4 regions of the Pectobacterium sp. PL64 genome follow, and region 2 is predicted to be linked to each of the others. Evidence: predicted binding sites of a transcription regulator. Region 2 holds the regulator's gene; each other region holds the start of a gene.
The links. Region 2 encodes LexA, which represses DNA repair genes until DNA is damaged. Its sites were predicted from a motif close to TNCTGTATGTACATACAGNA; they were not measured.
Positions count from the first base shown of each region.

Region 1: a site for LexA is predicted at 1,447-1,466, ahead of umuD (translesion error-prone DNA polymerase V autoproteolytic subunit). Genes of this name have one in related genera too.
Region 3: a site for LexA is predicted at 1,364-1,383, ahead of HP572_RS06600 (DNA translocase FtsK 4TM domain-containing protein). Genes of this name have one in related genera too.
Region 4: a site for LexA is predicted at 1,464-1,483, ahead of uvrB (excinuclease ABC subunit UvrB). Genes of this name have one in related genera too.

Region 1 covers NZ_CP092070.1:2,179,457-2,182,620, forward strand. The annotation lists gene umuC (translesion error-prone DNA polymerase V subunit UmuC) at 1-1,014, opposite strand, end outside; gene umuD (translesion error-prone DNA polymerase V autoproteolytic subunit) at 1,014-1,433, opposite strand; gene HP572_RS09650 (transcriptional regulator) at 1,606-2,229, opposite strand; gene HP572_RS09655 (threo-3-hydroxy-L-aspartate ammonia-lyase) at 2,530-3,164, shown strand, end outside.
Region 2 covers NZ_CP092070.1:63,990-67,153, forward strand. The annotation lists gene plsB (glycerol-3-phosphate 1-O-acyltransferase PlsB) at 1-802, opposite strand, end outside; gene HP572_RS00270 (diacylglycerol kinase) at 930-1,295, shown strand; gene lexA (transcriptional repressor LexA) at 1,406-2,014, shown strand; gene HP572_RS00280 (CsbD family protein) at 2,473-2,682, shown strand; gene zur (zinc uptake transcriptional repressor Zur) at 2,738-3,164, opposite strand, start outside.
Region 3 covers NZ_CP092070.1:1,521,465-1,524,628, forward strand. The annotation lists gene trxB (thioredoxin-disulfide reductase) at 1-247, opposite strand, end outside; gene lrp (leucine-responsive transcriptional regulator Lrp) at 833-1,327, shown strand; gene HP572_RS06600 (DNA translocase FtsK 4TM domain-containing protein) at 1,442-3,164, shown strand, end outside.
Region 4 covers NZ_CP092070.1:1,329,080-1,332,243, forward strand. The annotation lists gene HP572_RS05690 (hypothetical protein) at 1-357, shown strand, start outside; gene HP572_RS05695 (hypothetical protein) at 400-825, shown strand; gene uvrB (excinuclease ABC subunit UvrB) at 1,593-3,164, shown strand, end outside.

The sequences.
Region 1 (3,164 bases), 2.1 Mb from region 2:
ACGGTATCCCTGTTTCCAGATGCAGTTCAGTGCTTCAATCGCTAGCGCAATAATGTCTCGCGTATCGTGAGTCGGGACGTGTGTCACGCGGGTAGCCTGCTCGCCATAATAGTCCCCCCGTGGGACATGGGGGCTGGTACGGATAAACACCGAAACCTGACAGCAATATTGCTTCTCATGGCGTAATTTCTCTGCCGCGCGCTCGGCATAACGGCACACTGCCTGATGCAGGTGAGCATACTCGGTAATCCGCGAGCTGAATGAACGGGAACACAGTATTTGCTGCTTGGCCGTCGAGGGTTCTTCCACTTCCAGACAGGATTGTCCGCGCAATTCGCGTACCGTTCTTTCTACAACAACGCTAAAATTTCGCCGAATATAGGCGAGATCGCTGCGAGCCAGCGCCAAGGCACTCTCGATGCCCATTGATTCCAGTCTGCGTGCCAGTCGCCGCCCGATCCCCCAAACATCACCGACGGGCGTAATTGCCAGCAGTTTCTCCTGACGGATCGGGCTGGACAAATCTACCACGCCCTGTGTTTTATGCCAGATTTTGGCCGCATGGTTAGCCAACTTGGCCAGCGTTTTGGTCGGCGCAATACCGACACCGACAGTCAAATGCGCTTCGCGCTTTATTCTTTCTTTGACCTGATGGCCAAAACACGCCAGCGACGTGCAGCGATCCACGCCGGACAAATTCAAAAATGCTTCATCAATACTGTAGATTTCCACCGCAGGTGCCATCTCTTCTAAAATACTCATGACCCGAGCCGACATGTCAGCGTACAGCGCGTAATTGGAGGAGAAAACGGCGATGTCGTGTTTTTGAATGAGCTCACCGAGCTGAAATAACGGAGCGGCCATCTTTACTCCCAGCCGTTTTGCTTCATGAGAGCGAGCAATGACACAGCCGTCATTGTTGCTAAGCACAATGACTGGCTTGTCTGCTAAATCAGGGCGAAAAATCTTTTCACAGCTAGCATAAAACGTGTTCACATCCACCAAGGCGTACATCAGCGTGTCGCATGTATGACATAAGTCACGACACCAAAAATATCAAGACTGTCGCACTCATTAATCGGAATCGGGGCATAGACAACATTCATAGGAACCAATGCGCGGGTCGGTGTCAGTTGCAATTGCTTGATAGTGAACTCGCCGTCGAGCGCAGCAATAATGATATCGCCATGACGCGCCTGTACTGCGCTATCAACCACCACCAGATCGCCATCATGAATCCCCCCATCTACCATGGACTGACCGGACACGCGAACGAAGTAGGTTGCTGAGGGATGGCGAACGCACAGCGTATTGAGGTCGATGCGCTGTTCAACATAATCATTCGCCGGACTGGGAAACCCGGCGGGCACCGTATCGGCATAAAGATTTAATTCCTGCTTATCGGGACAGGATTCGGGAAGATATCGTTTCATCGCTCAGCAAGGTAACTGTGTTTTTATACAGTATAGGAAGCGACGTTTGACAATGCAATGCGCAACATTCCCTGACCGACCTGGATCGCCAGCCTTTCATCTTGGGTAAAAAAGCCGATCCATATCACATCAGTGACTTACGCATTACACAAGGTGGCATAAAAATATTCCGTTACTCCTTGGCATACAAATACACCGACGCCCTTGATACGCCGAGGTGCTGGGCGATGGTTTCCATCGATTTTTTGACTTCCAGCAGGCCGTTGTCTTTCAGTTCCTGAAGCAGGATTTTTCTGTCCTGCGCTTTTAGCGCCCGTGGCGTGGTGGCAAGCCGGGCGGCGAAGTGATCGATGTGCTGCCTGATCGCTGCCGCGCCGTTTGGCTCCAGATGCTCCGTTACGGAGTCCGAAGCGAGCTGGGTGAACTGCGCCAGCGCATTTTGCATACCGCGAAATAGCGTCATATCGACGTTCAGGCACAGCGCGGCGACGTATTCGCCTTGCGCATTTTTGATTCCGACCGAGGTACTTTTTACCGGGCGTCCGTCTGCAAACTGGTTGGCGTAGTTCGCCAGAATGTTAGGAAATTCGGGCGATGCGATGCGGGCAAGACCCAGTTCCGTCGCGGGCGCACCCACCTCCCTGCCGGAGAGGTTATTGTGAATGGAAAGTATCGCGTGGTCCGGGTTTTTCAGATCGTGCACAACCACCTCACAGAATGGCGCGAACGTTTCGCTTAACCCTTTGGCTATCGCATCTAACTGCGTCAGCAGCAGACCTTCTCCAGATGCAGACATATTCCTCTCCCATTCCTCTACCCATGCTCGCGCAAGCGCGTTTTCTGGCGCTGAGTGTACTGTAAGTACACCTGATTTAGTATCACACGCGGTGTCGTCAGCGGTCGCTCCTGATTCCGTGATACGTACTCGTTCCGATGTTTTTCAGCGGCACGCGATGCACCTCACGTCGACTGAGAAGCTAAAGATAAATCACATTAGACAATTTATCTAATTTTATATATTTTGTTTATAAGGTATTCGACAGCATCGGACCAACGGTTCCGGTGTTCATAATCACTAACATCGGGTTATCCAACTATGAGCGACTTACGCTTCCCCACTTTCGACGATGTGGTAGCCGCAGCAGAACGTATTGATGGCTATGCCAATAAAACGCCGGTGATGACGTCGCGCACGGTCAATAACACGTTCGGCGCAGAGGTTTTCTTCAAGTGTGAAAACTTCCAGCGCATGGGCGCATTTAAGTTTCGCGGTGCCATGAATGCACTGTTGCAGTTCTCTGACGAGCAGAAAGCCGCCGGCGTCGTCACCTTTTCTTCTGGCAACCATGCGCAGGCGATTGCCCTGTCTGCCAAATTACTCGGCATTCCTGCAACGATTATCATGCCGCACGATGCCCCGGCAGCAAAGGTCGCCGCAACGCGCGGCTACGGCGGGAACGTGGTGGAATACAACCGATATACCGAAGATCGTGAGCAAATCGGTAGAGATCTGGCGCAAAAGCATGGGCTGACGCTGATTCCCCCTTACGACCATCCGCACGTTATTGCCGGGCAAGGCACCGCCGCAAAAGAGTTGCTGGAAGAAACCGGTGAGTTGGATGCCCTGTTCGTCAGTCTGGGCGGCGGCGGGCTGCTAGCAGGGTCCGCACTTTCTGCCCGCCAGCTGTCCCCACACTGCAAAATTTATGGCGTCGAGCCTCTCGCGGGCAA
Region 2 (3,164 bases):
ACAGACGCACGGCTTCGTAGGAGAAGTCAGCGGCGATTTCTTCCATTAGCGCAATAGCGTTCTGCTGCGCTTTCTCAGTAGAAATCTTCTTACTGCGCGCCTCATCGTCTACGGCTTTCTTGATCGCTTTGGAATCCAGCAGCTTGTTAAATAGCTCCTGACGCACCGGCAAACGTGGCCCAACTGCCGCCAAACGTTGGCGAGAGAAGTGCATACGTGCGACACGCGCCAGTTTGTGGGCTATGGTTTTGTCAGTACCATGCTCGGTCGCCATATAACGTAGCGACACCGGGCTGGAGAAGCGGACAAAGCTGTCGCGGCCTAGCCACAGGACGGCGAAGAATTTCTCAATGCCGTTGAGCAAGCGCAGATGCGGTGTGGCCTGAGTGTGGCCTTCCCGACCCGGAGAGCGCCCAAACATCACAGAAACTGGCACCATCTGTACGTCTAAATCTGGATTGGCACGATGCAGATCCAGATAGTCGTGAAACAGCTTGACGGATTTCTGTTTGGGAACGTAATAGCGGAAGACGCGCGGCCCGTCATTAATAAAGACGTGGCTAGGAAGTTCGACGCCATTGAATTCGAACGACTGCGAGGGATCGGGTAGCCCCAATGCCAGGCATTTCGCACGTAGCGTCAAGAGATCCGCCTGAGAGTTATAAGGCAGAACATAGAGTATAGGACGTGAGGGATCTAACCCTAGCTCGACCACCGGATCTGCGGGAATAACTTTGCTCTTCACCAACAGTTTCAGTGGGAGATTCAATAATTTATAGTAAATTTTACGCCAACCTGACATAACAACATGGAGCCTCTTGTTAGCAATGCGCCGCAAGGATACCAGAAACTGCGCCGGAGATCTGTGGTGATGAGACAACGTAAGCGCGTTAAAATGCGAACTATTTTGCATAAATAGCGGAGGATAAATGAATAAAGCAACGGGGATGACCCGGATCATTAAAGCGACCGGTTATTCCTTTAAGGGGTTGAAGCAGGCGTGGCAGCATGAGGCGGCATTTCGTCAGGAAACGATACTGACCCTTGTCGGCGTCATTATCGCGTGTTTACTGCCGGTTACGCTGGTCGAAAAACTGCTGCTTATCGGGTCTGTGGTACTGATTATGCTGTTTGAGCTGGCCAATAGCGCCATTGAAGCCGTGGTTGATCGCATTGGTCTCGAGCACCACGAATTATCCGGTCGGGCGAAAGATATTGGCTCGGCGGCTGTCTTTGTTGCCATCCTGTTAGCCGCTGTCGTCTGGGGCAGCATCCTCTGGCAACATTTTGCCTGACGGCGCGCATAAATGAGTAAAAGTCAGGGGCTTTGCCGAGATCTCCATTCCCAATTGTGGCTTACCTGTATATACTCACAGCAAGACTGTATAAACAACCAGGGGGCGGAATGAAAGTATTAACAGCAAGGCAGCAGCAGGTTTATGACCTGATCCGCGATCATATTGCGCAAACCGGAATGCCGCCAACGCGCGCGGAAATTGCTCAACAGCTGGGGTTTCGCTCTCCTAATGCGGCTGAAGAGCATCTGAAAGCGCTGGCGCGTAAAGGCGTGATTGAGATTGTATCGGGCGCGTCTCGTGGTATTCGTCTGCTAATGGAAGAAGAGACGGGTATTCCTCTGGTTGGCCGCGTGGCCGCAGGTGAACCCCTGCTGGCACAGGAACATATCGAGTGTCACTATCAGGTTGACCCTGCGATGTTCAAACCTAGCGCTGATTTTTTGCTGCGGGTGAGCGGCATGTCGATGAAAGATATCGGTATTATGGATGGTGATTTACTGGCCGTGCATAAAACAGAAGATGTGCGCAACGGTCAGATTGTCGTCGCGCGTATTGACGATGAGGTGACGGTGAAGCGCCTGAAAAAGCAGGGCAATACGGTACACCTCCTCGCTGAAAATGAAGAGTTTGCCCCGATTGTTGTCGATCTGCGTCAGCAAAGCTTTTCGATAGAAGGCTTAGCGGTTGGCGTGATTCGTAACAGCGACTGGAGCTAACCATTCGCAGAGATGCACTGCTCGTTTGTCTGGGTCAGTGCATCATGTTCTGTTTGTTAATCTGCTAACCATATACATTTAGTTACATTTCGCGTGCGTTTTCTACTATCCCATTACCTCCTGTTTTTTCACCGCTTTTTGCGGTTATTTTCCCTTTATCAATGCTCGTTCCAGTTACAGATTCCTGATTTTTCATTCAAAGTAAAATATTCGACTATAATTTTTATCAAGGTAAGCATTTTTATCTTGATTGTGTGGCGATAGATCAGTTTGACGATCGAGTATTAGCCATCACATTTTGATAGCCCGGTAATCAAGGGAGACAGTGGCGAAGAGCACCGTCATGGTTCACAGAGTTATGATGCTGCTTACTGAATACATCTATTTATCTGAAACTGACGCATACGTCGGTAGTTACGATTTTTTATGCGAAATTCACCTAAGGTACGGAGATTCTTATGAATAAAGACCAAGCCAGCGGTAACTGGAAACAGTTTAAAGGTAAAGCGAAAGAGCAATGGGGCAAATTAACGGATGACGATCTGACGGTCATCGAAGGTAAACGTGACCAACTGGTGGGGAGAATCCAGGAGCGTTACGGGTACGAAAAAGAAGCGGCAGAGAAAGAAGTGAAACACTGGGAAGAGCACCACAAATATCATTGGTAGCTATCACTGGTCACCAAGGTGATGTATCCCCACAGAAAAAACGATAGCCCTTGGGCTATCGTTTTTTAATCGGAACGGTATGGTCGTGACCGCAATGGTCCGGCTGCTTGCATGATGCAACTTCCTGACAGCCTCCACACAAGCCGTGTGCTTCCACCACGCTGTGACGCAGCGTAAATCCCGACTGTTGCGCCAGACTACGCAGCGTTTCTTCCACACCTTCGGTTTGACGTTCTGTAACCTGCCCGCAGCGGTCGCAGATGAAAAGGGCAGACGTGTGACTGTGGTCTTCGATATGGTGGCAGAGCACGTAGCTGTTGTTGGATTCGACGCGGTGAATGAAGCCTTGTTCCAGCAGAAAATCCAGCGCGCGATAGACAGTCGGCGGCTTCGCCTGAGGTTCGGAAACGCGCAGCAGGTCCAGCAGGTCATAAGCGCTGATAGCACCGGACTGCTGTGCCATAAGGCGTAAAACCTCTAAC
Region 3 (3,164 bases), 1.5 Mb from region 2:
CGAAGATCACTTCAGTATTGAATTTGGTCGCGTGTGCGTGCATACGCTCCATTAACAGCGGGCCAGTTAAATCATCGGCATCACCCGGCCAATTTTCGACTTCGGTCGTGGTCGTCAGCTGACCGCCTTTTTCCATACCCGTGATTAATACTGGCTGTAAATTCGCCCGTGCAGCATAAACAGCGGCAGTGTAGCCAGCCGGGCCTGAACCCAGAATCAATAACTTGTGATGTTTAACAGTACCCATGCTTTCCTCATTTCATGACGGCGGATAATGCTCATATGAACGGTCTCTACAACAAACCTGCTTCCTTACTACGAACAGTCTCTACCACGGACAATGCGAACGATTGTAAGGAAATTACAAGAGTAAAAAAAGTATGCAGAAAAGTTGCTGGCTATTTGTTTAATCGTTAATGACGATGAGGATGACAAATCGCTGAAAAATCAGCCACATTCATAAGTAAAATGATTGAAGTCACCTCGGAGAATGGCTCTGGCTTATCCAATCTGGCAGTTTCTTCTGATTTTCGTTGTTTTGCTTTGACAATCGGCTGTGCATTTGCGAAAACATCTGGGTAAGAGGAAATTTTTTGTATGTGAACAGTTAAAAGCTCGGCTTTTTATTCGTTTTTGCGCAGGTAGTAGGCCTTTGGGCCACGGATATGACGTGATGGTCTTTTCGCGGGTGAGCAATACGTGGGGCGAGAACGAGAAGTTAATGACTGTTGATATACAAAATGGGCAGCGTGTCTTCTTTAAGGGTAGCTCTGATACATGAGGTCTATCGGGGTAAAGCGGGTGCAGGGAAAAGTGAAGAGAGACAATAATAATGGTAGACACTAAAAAACGACCAGGCAAAGATCTCGATCGTATTGATCGTAACATCCTGAACGAATTGCAAAAAGATGGACGTATTTCCAATGTCGAGCTTTCCAAACGTGTTGGGCTGTCGCCAACGCCTTGTCTGGAACGTGTACGTCGTCTGGAAAGACAGGGTTTCATTAACGGTTATACAGCGCTGCTAAACCCGCATTATCTGGATGCGTCACTGCTGGTTTTTGTTGAGATAACGCTAAACCGCGGCGCGCCTGATGTATTTGAACAGTTCAATGCTGCGGTGCAGAAGCTGGAAGAAATTCAGGAATGTCATCTGGTTTCCGGTGATTTTGACTACCTGTTGAAAACGCGTGTGCCAGACATGTCCGCTTACCGTAAGCTCCTGGGCGAAACGCTGCTGCGTTTACCGGGCGTAAACGACACCCGTACCTACGTGGTGATGGAAGAAGTGAAGCAAAGCAACCGTCTGGTCATTAAGACGCGATAAACGTGTGGGTGCAAAACCCGATAAATTCAGCTACACTCCTGTGAATTTATACAGTCCCAGCGCCGGGTTTTCTCGGCGCTTTGTCATAAACCTTACAGGCCCCTGGAGAGACTCTTGAGCCAGGAATATACAGAAGATAAAGACGTTACCCTGAAAAAACTCAGTGGAACACGTCGTTTGCTTGAAGCGATTTTAATCGTTGTGGCACTTTTTGCGGTTTATCTTAGTGTCGCACTACTCAGTTTCAGCCCCTCCGACCCCAGTTGGTCACAGACTGCATGGCATGAACCTATTCACAACCTTGGTGGTGTAGCAGGTGCATGGCTGGCGGATACTCTGTTCTTCATTTTTGGTGTGCTGGCCTATGCCATTCCGCCGATTATGTTATCTCTGTGCTGGGCGGCTTTCCGCCAGCGTGATAACAACCAGACTATCGACTACTTTACCTTTTCACTTCGCCTGATTGGGACATTGGCGCTGATCCTGACCTCTTGCGGTTTGGCTGCGTTGAATATTGACGATCTCTACTATTTTGCTTCCGGTGGTGTTTTGGGAAGCCTGTTGAGCAGCTCAATGATCCCGCGTTTCAATAGCATGGGTGCGACGCTGATTCTGCTGTGCGTGTGGGGGGCAGGGTTAACGCTGTTTACCGGCTGGTCATGGTTAACGATCGCTGAAAAAATTGGTGCGGGTGTCTTGGGTTGTTTGACGTTTATGTCAAACCGTTCACGCCGCGATGAGGACTACCGCGAAGAACACGATCGTGAAGACGATGAGCGTGATGCGCTTAATCTGCGCCACGATGAGGCGTCGGGTGAGGCAGTAACACAACAGCGTGATGACGATGACGTTCTGTTTTCTGCGCCTTCCGTGGCTGATGCGGTAAACGACACGGCGGCAAACAATACGATAGAAGCGTCATCACCGCTCGCTGAGAACGCACCGACAGCGATACAAACGGCTCTCTCAACTGAAGCGCCGGTGGTTGGGTCAACACTGTCTGATGTGGCAACGCCTGACTCAGCATTAGCAGGATCAGCATTCTCCGGTTCATCGGCTGGCATTGTGCCGCCTGTTACTCCCTCTGCGATTGATTCGACGCCGTCGCTAAATCCGCCGCTGTATTCGTTTGAAGTCCCTGAAACGCCAGCGGCAATGCCAGAGATCGCAAGCTCGCCTGACCTCCATAGCAGTGCGTATGCACCTTACGGCAATAGTTACGGAGAGAGTGCCGTACCGCCAATTGTCACGGCGCCTGTGGTTCAACCGTTTGCTGAGCCGCCACAACCTGCACGCGATACAGGTTTCGACGCGAATAACACCTTTATGCCGGCGTTCAGTGCCGATGGGGATGATAACCCGCAGATTAAACGCGGCGTAGGGCCTGAACTGCCGCGTCCTAATCCAGTACGTATCCCTACTCGCCGCGAGCTGGCGTCATACGGAATCAAATTGCCGTCGCAGCGGCTGGCTGAAGAGCAAGCCAGACTGCAGGCGCAGAACGGTAGCGAAGAAGCGGAAGTGGCGAATGACGTGTATCAGGAAGAGACACCGGATGATATCGCCCAGCAGGAAGCCGCATTGCAGCAAGCGTATCTGGATCAGCAACGCCAGCGTTACGGTGATGAATACCCGTTACAGGAAGACGATGAAGACGCACTTCTGCAAGCGCAGTTAGCCAGAGATTTCGCGGCACAGCAGCAGTCACGTTATGATGACAGCGCATCGCAGCGCGCTGAGGAAATCCCTGCTCCGATAGCACCGCCTGTGGTCAGTGCGCCCGTTCAGCCAAATCCTGTTACATCGCATAACGCTTTTTCATTCTCGCCGTTTAGTG
Region 4 (3,164 bases), 1.3 Mb from region 2:
TCTGATTCTGGTTTTGATTCTGGTTTTGAATTTTACACAGTGGAGGACCAAGCCCTGTACGAAACACTCACTGACGATATCGTCAAAGGCACGCCGCGCATCTCGACAAACTATCGGTTTGTTTACTATCCACCACAGGAATCGGCATCGGAAGTGAGCGCGGTGTATTTTGAAGACACCACGGATGTTGCCTCGTTGAGGGATTACCTTATTTCCATCGGTTGTACCCTTGAGAGGACTGAAGTCAATGTCGAAAACTGGCTAAGTAAGGATAAGACCAAAGCAATAACGATTTTTGTCGACCCAAAGGGAAAAACAGTGGGTTTGGAAATTCGATTGCCGCCACCGTCGTGGTGATGATGATGAACTGGGGGACATAGGTGCTTTTGGGGAGGATAAATGGCGACGCTATATCGATTTCTGTGTGACCTGGGTATGGCTTGTATCATCGCGGTGGGGTTGCTGTGGTGGTTTTTTTCAGGCTTTGATCTTGAAAGTAACCACTACACCATGGAAGACAAAGCCCTCTACGAAGAACTCACTGACGATATCGTCAAAGGCGCGCCGCGCATATCGGCGGTTTATCAATTTGTGAACGCGCCTCCTGAGGGCCCTGCATCGGAAGTGAGTGCAGTTCATTTTGAAGACACCACGGATGTTGCCTCGTTGAGGGATTACCTTATTTCCATCGGTTGTACCCGTGAAAAGGTAGAGCAAGGTTGGGAAGAGTGGCTGAGTAAGGATAGCACCAAGAGAATAGTGCTATCTGTGGATTTGGAGAGAAAGACTGTCAGTATGCAGGTGGTACTGTTGCCATCGTTGTAGCGATGAGCGTTTTTAGCAACCCTTCGCCTGCGTTTAATCAAGCAACGGTTTTTGTTGTTTTTTACCGGCATCTGTTTCATGCGTGTAAAACCTACATTTCCATGCCGATTAATAGCTAAAACCTTCTTGAATTTTCCCCTCACTCCCCGCTACGCCTGAATTGTTGCGATTTAGCCCTCTGCTGTTTTTAGTCTTTTTCCGTCTAATACTTATGCGATAAATCACAGAAAGAGTGTGAAGAAAATCCATATCAGGGGGAATCGTGAATGAAGCGGGTATTTCTCTAACTCAGTGCTGATGCGGGGTTGTGGGAGTTATCCACCATTTCTGTGGATAACTATGTGTATTATGGATAGACAACGCGCCTCAACCGAGAGCTGGCGCGGGTTGTCGCCAGGTTGACGCTATTCTCCACGCTTTTGCTAATCTATTTATTATCATATGCTTAAGTAAAATCAAGCGTCTTGAACATCAATGGGGCGTAGTTGCATAAATTAACGTCATCGGTCATCCACGCATGTTACATTTTTACCAAATCTGGGGATAAATGATGATGTTTTTATCTGGTAGATTGAATATGAATGTGCTAGCAAATTCATTTGTCGATTAATCATCCAATCCAGCGATAATTTCCTTGATGCTGTTTTTATATCCAGTATCATTGCGGTGGCGAATTTCGTCATTGGCATTCAAAATAAAGTTCCGAGCATCCATCCACGAACGTCGCATTGCGCGATGGGTAATAACGATAAGTAGCGTGCTTAACGATGAGTAAAGTATTTACACTGAATTCCGACTTTAAACCGGCAGGCGATCAGCCTGAGGCCATTCGTCGTTTAAAAGAGGGCCTGGAAGACGGGTTAGCGCACCAAACGCTGCTCGGGGTAACTGGTTCAGGTAAGACGTTCACGATCGCCAATGTGATTGCCGATCTCAATCGGCCGACGATGATGTTGGCGCCGAATAAAACGCTGGCAGCCCAGCTGTATGGCGAAATGAAAGAATTCTTTCCTGATAATGCCGTCGAATACTTCGTCTCGTACTACGACTATTATCAGCCAGAAGCCTACGTTCCAAGCTCAGATACCTTCATCGAAAAAGATGCGTCGGTTAACGAACATATTGAACAGATGCGTCTTTCTGCAACAAAAGCGCTGCTGGAGCGGCGCGATGTGATCGTCGTGGCCTCGGTATCCGCGATCTATGGTCTGGGCGATCCCGATCTCTATCTGAAAATGATGTTGCACCTGACGCAGGGGATGCTGATTGACCAGCGCGCTATTTTGCGACGTCTGGCGGAATTACAGTATGCCCGCAACGATCAGGCGTTTCAGCGCGGCACGTTCCGCGTGCGCGGTGAGGTGATTGATATCTTCCCTGCGGAATCTGACGAAATCGCGCTGCGTGTTGAACTGTTCGATGAGGAAGTCGAGCGGTTGTCGCTGTTTGACCCGCTGACAGGTCACGTCCTCCAGACGGTGCCGCGCTATACCATCTATCCAAAAACGCACTACGTCACGCCGCGTGAGCGTATTTTGCAGGCGATGGAAGAGATCAAGGTTGAACTGGCCGACCGTAAAAAGGTGCTGCTGGCCAATGACAAGCTGGTGGAAGAGCAGCGGCTGAGTCAGCGCACGCAGTTTGATCTGGAGATGATGAACGAGCTGGGTTACTGCTCCGGTATCGAAAACTACTCACGCTACCTTTCCGGTCGCGGTCCTGGCGAGCCGCCACCGACGCTGTTTGACTATCTGCCTGCGGACGGGCTGCTGGTCATCGATGAATCCCACGTCACCGTGCCTCAAATCGGCGGTATGTATCGCGGCGACCGCGCGCGTAAAGAGACGCTGGTCGAATACGGTTTCCGGCTGCCTTCTGCGCTGGATAACCGACCGATGAAATTTGAAGAGTTTGAAGCGCTGGCTCCACAGACGATCTACGTGTCTGCGACGCCGGGTAACTATGAATTGGAAAAATCGGGCGGTGAAGTGATCGATCAGGTGGTGCGTCCCACCGGATTGCTCGATCCCATCATCGAAGTGCGGCCTGTCGCAACACAGGTGGACGATCTGCTTTCCGAAATTCGTCTGCGTGCCGCGATTAACGAACGGGTGCTGGTAACCACGCTGACCAAGCGAATGGCGGAAGACCTGACGGAATATCTGGAAGAACACGGCGAGCGGGTACGTTATCTGCACTCGGATATCGATACCGTCGAACGTGTGGAAATCATCCGTGATTTACGCCTTGGCGAGTTCGACGTGCTGGTGGGTATCAACCTGCTGCGAGAAGGGCTGGATATGCCTGAAGTGTCGCTGGTGGCGATTCTGGATGCCGAT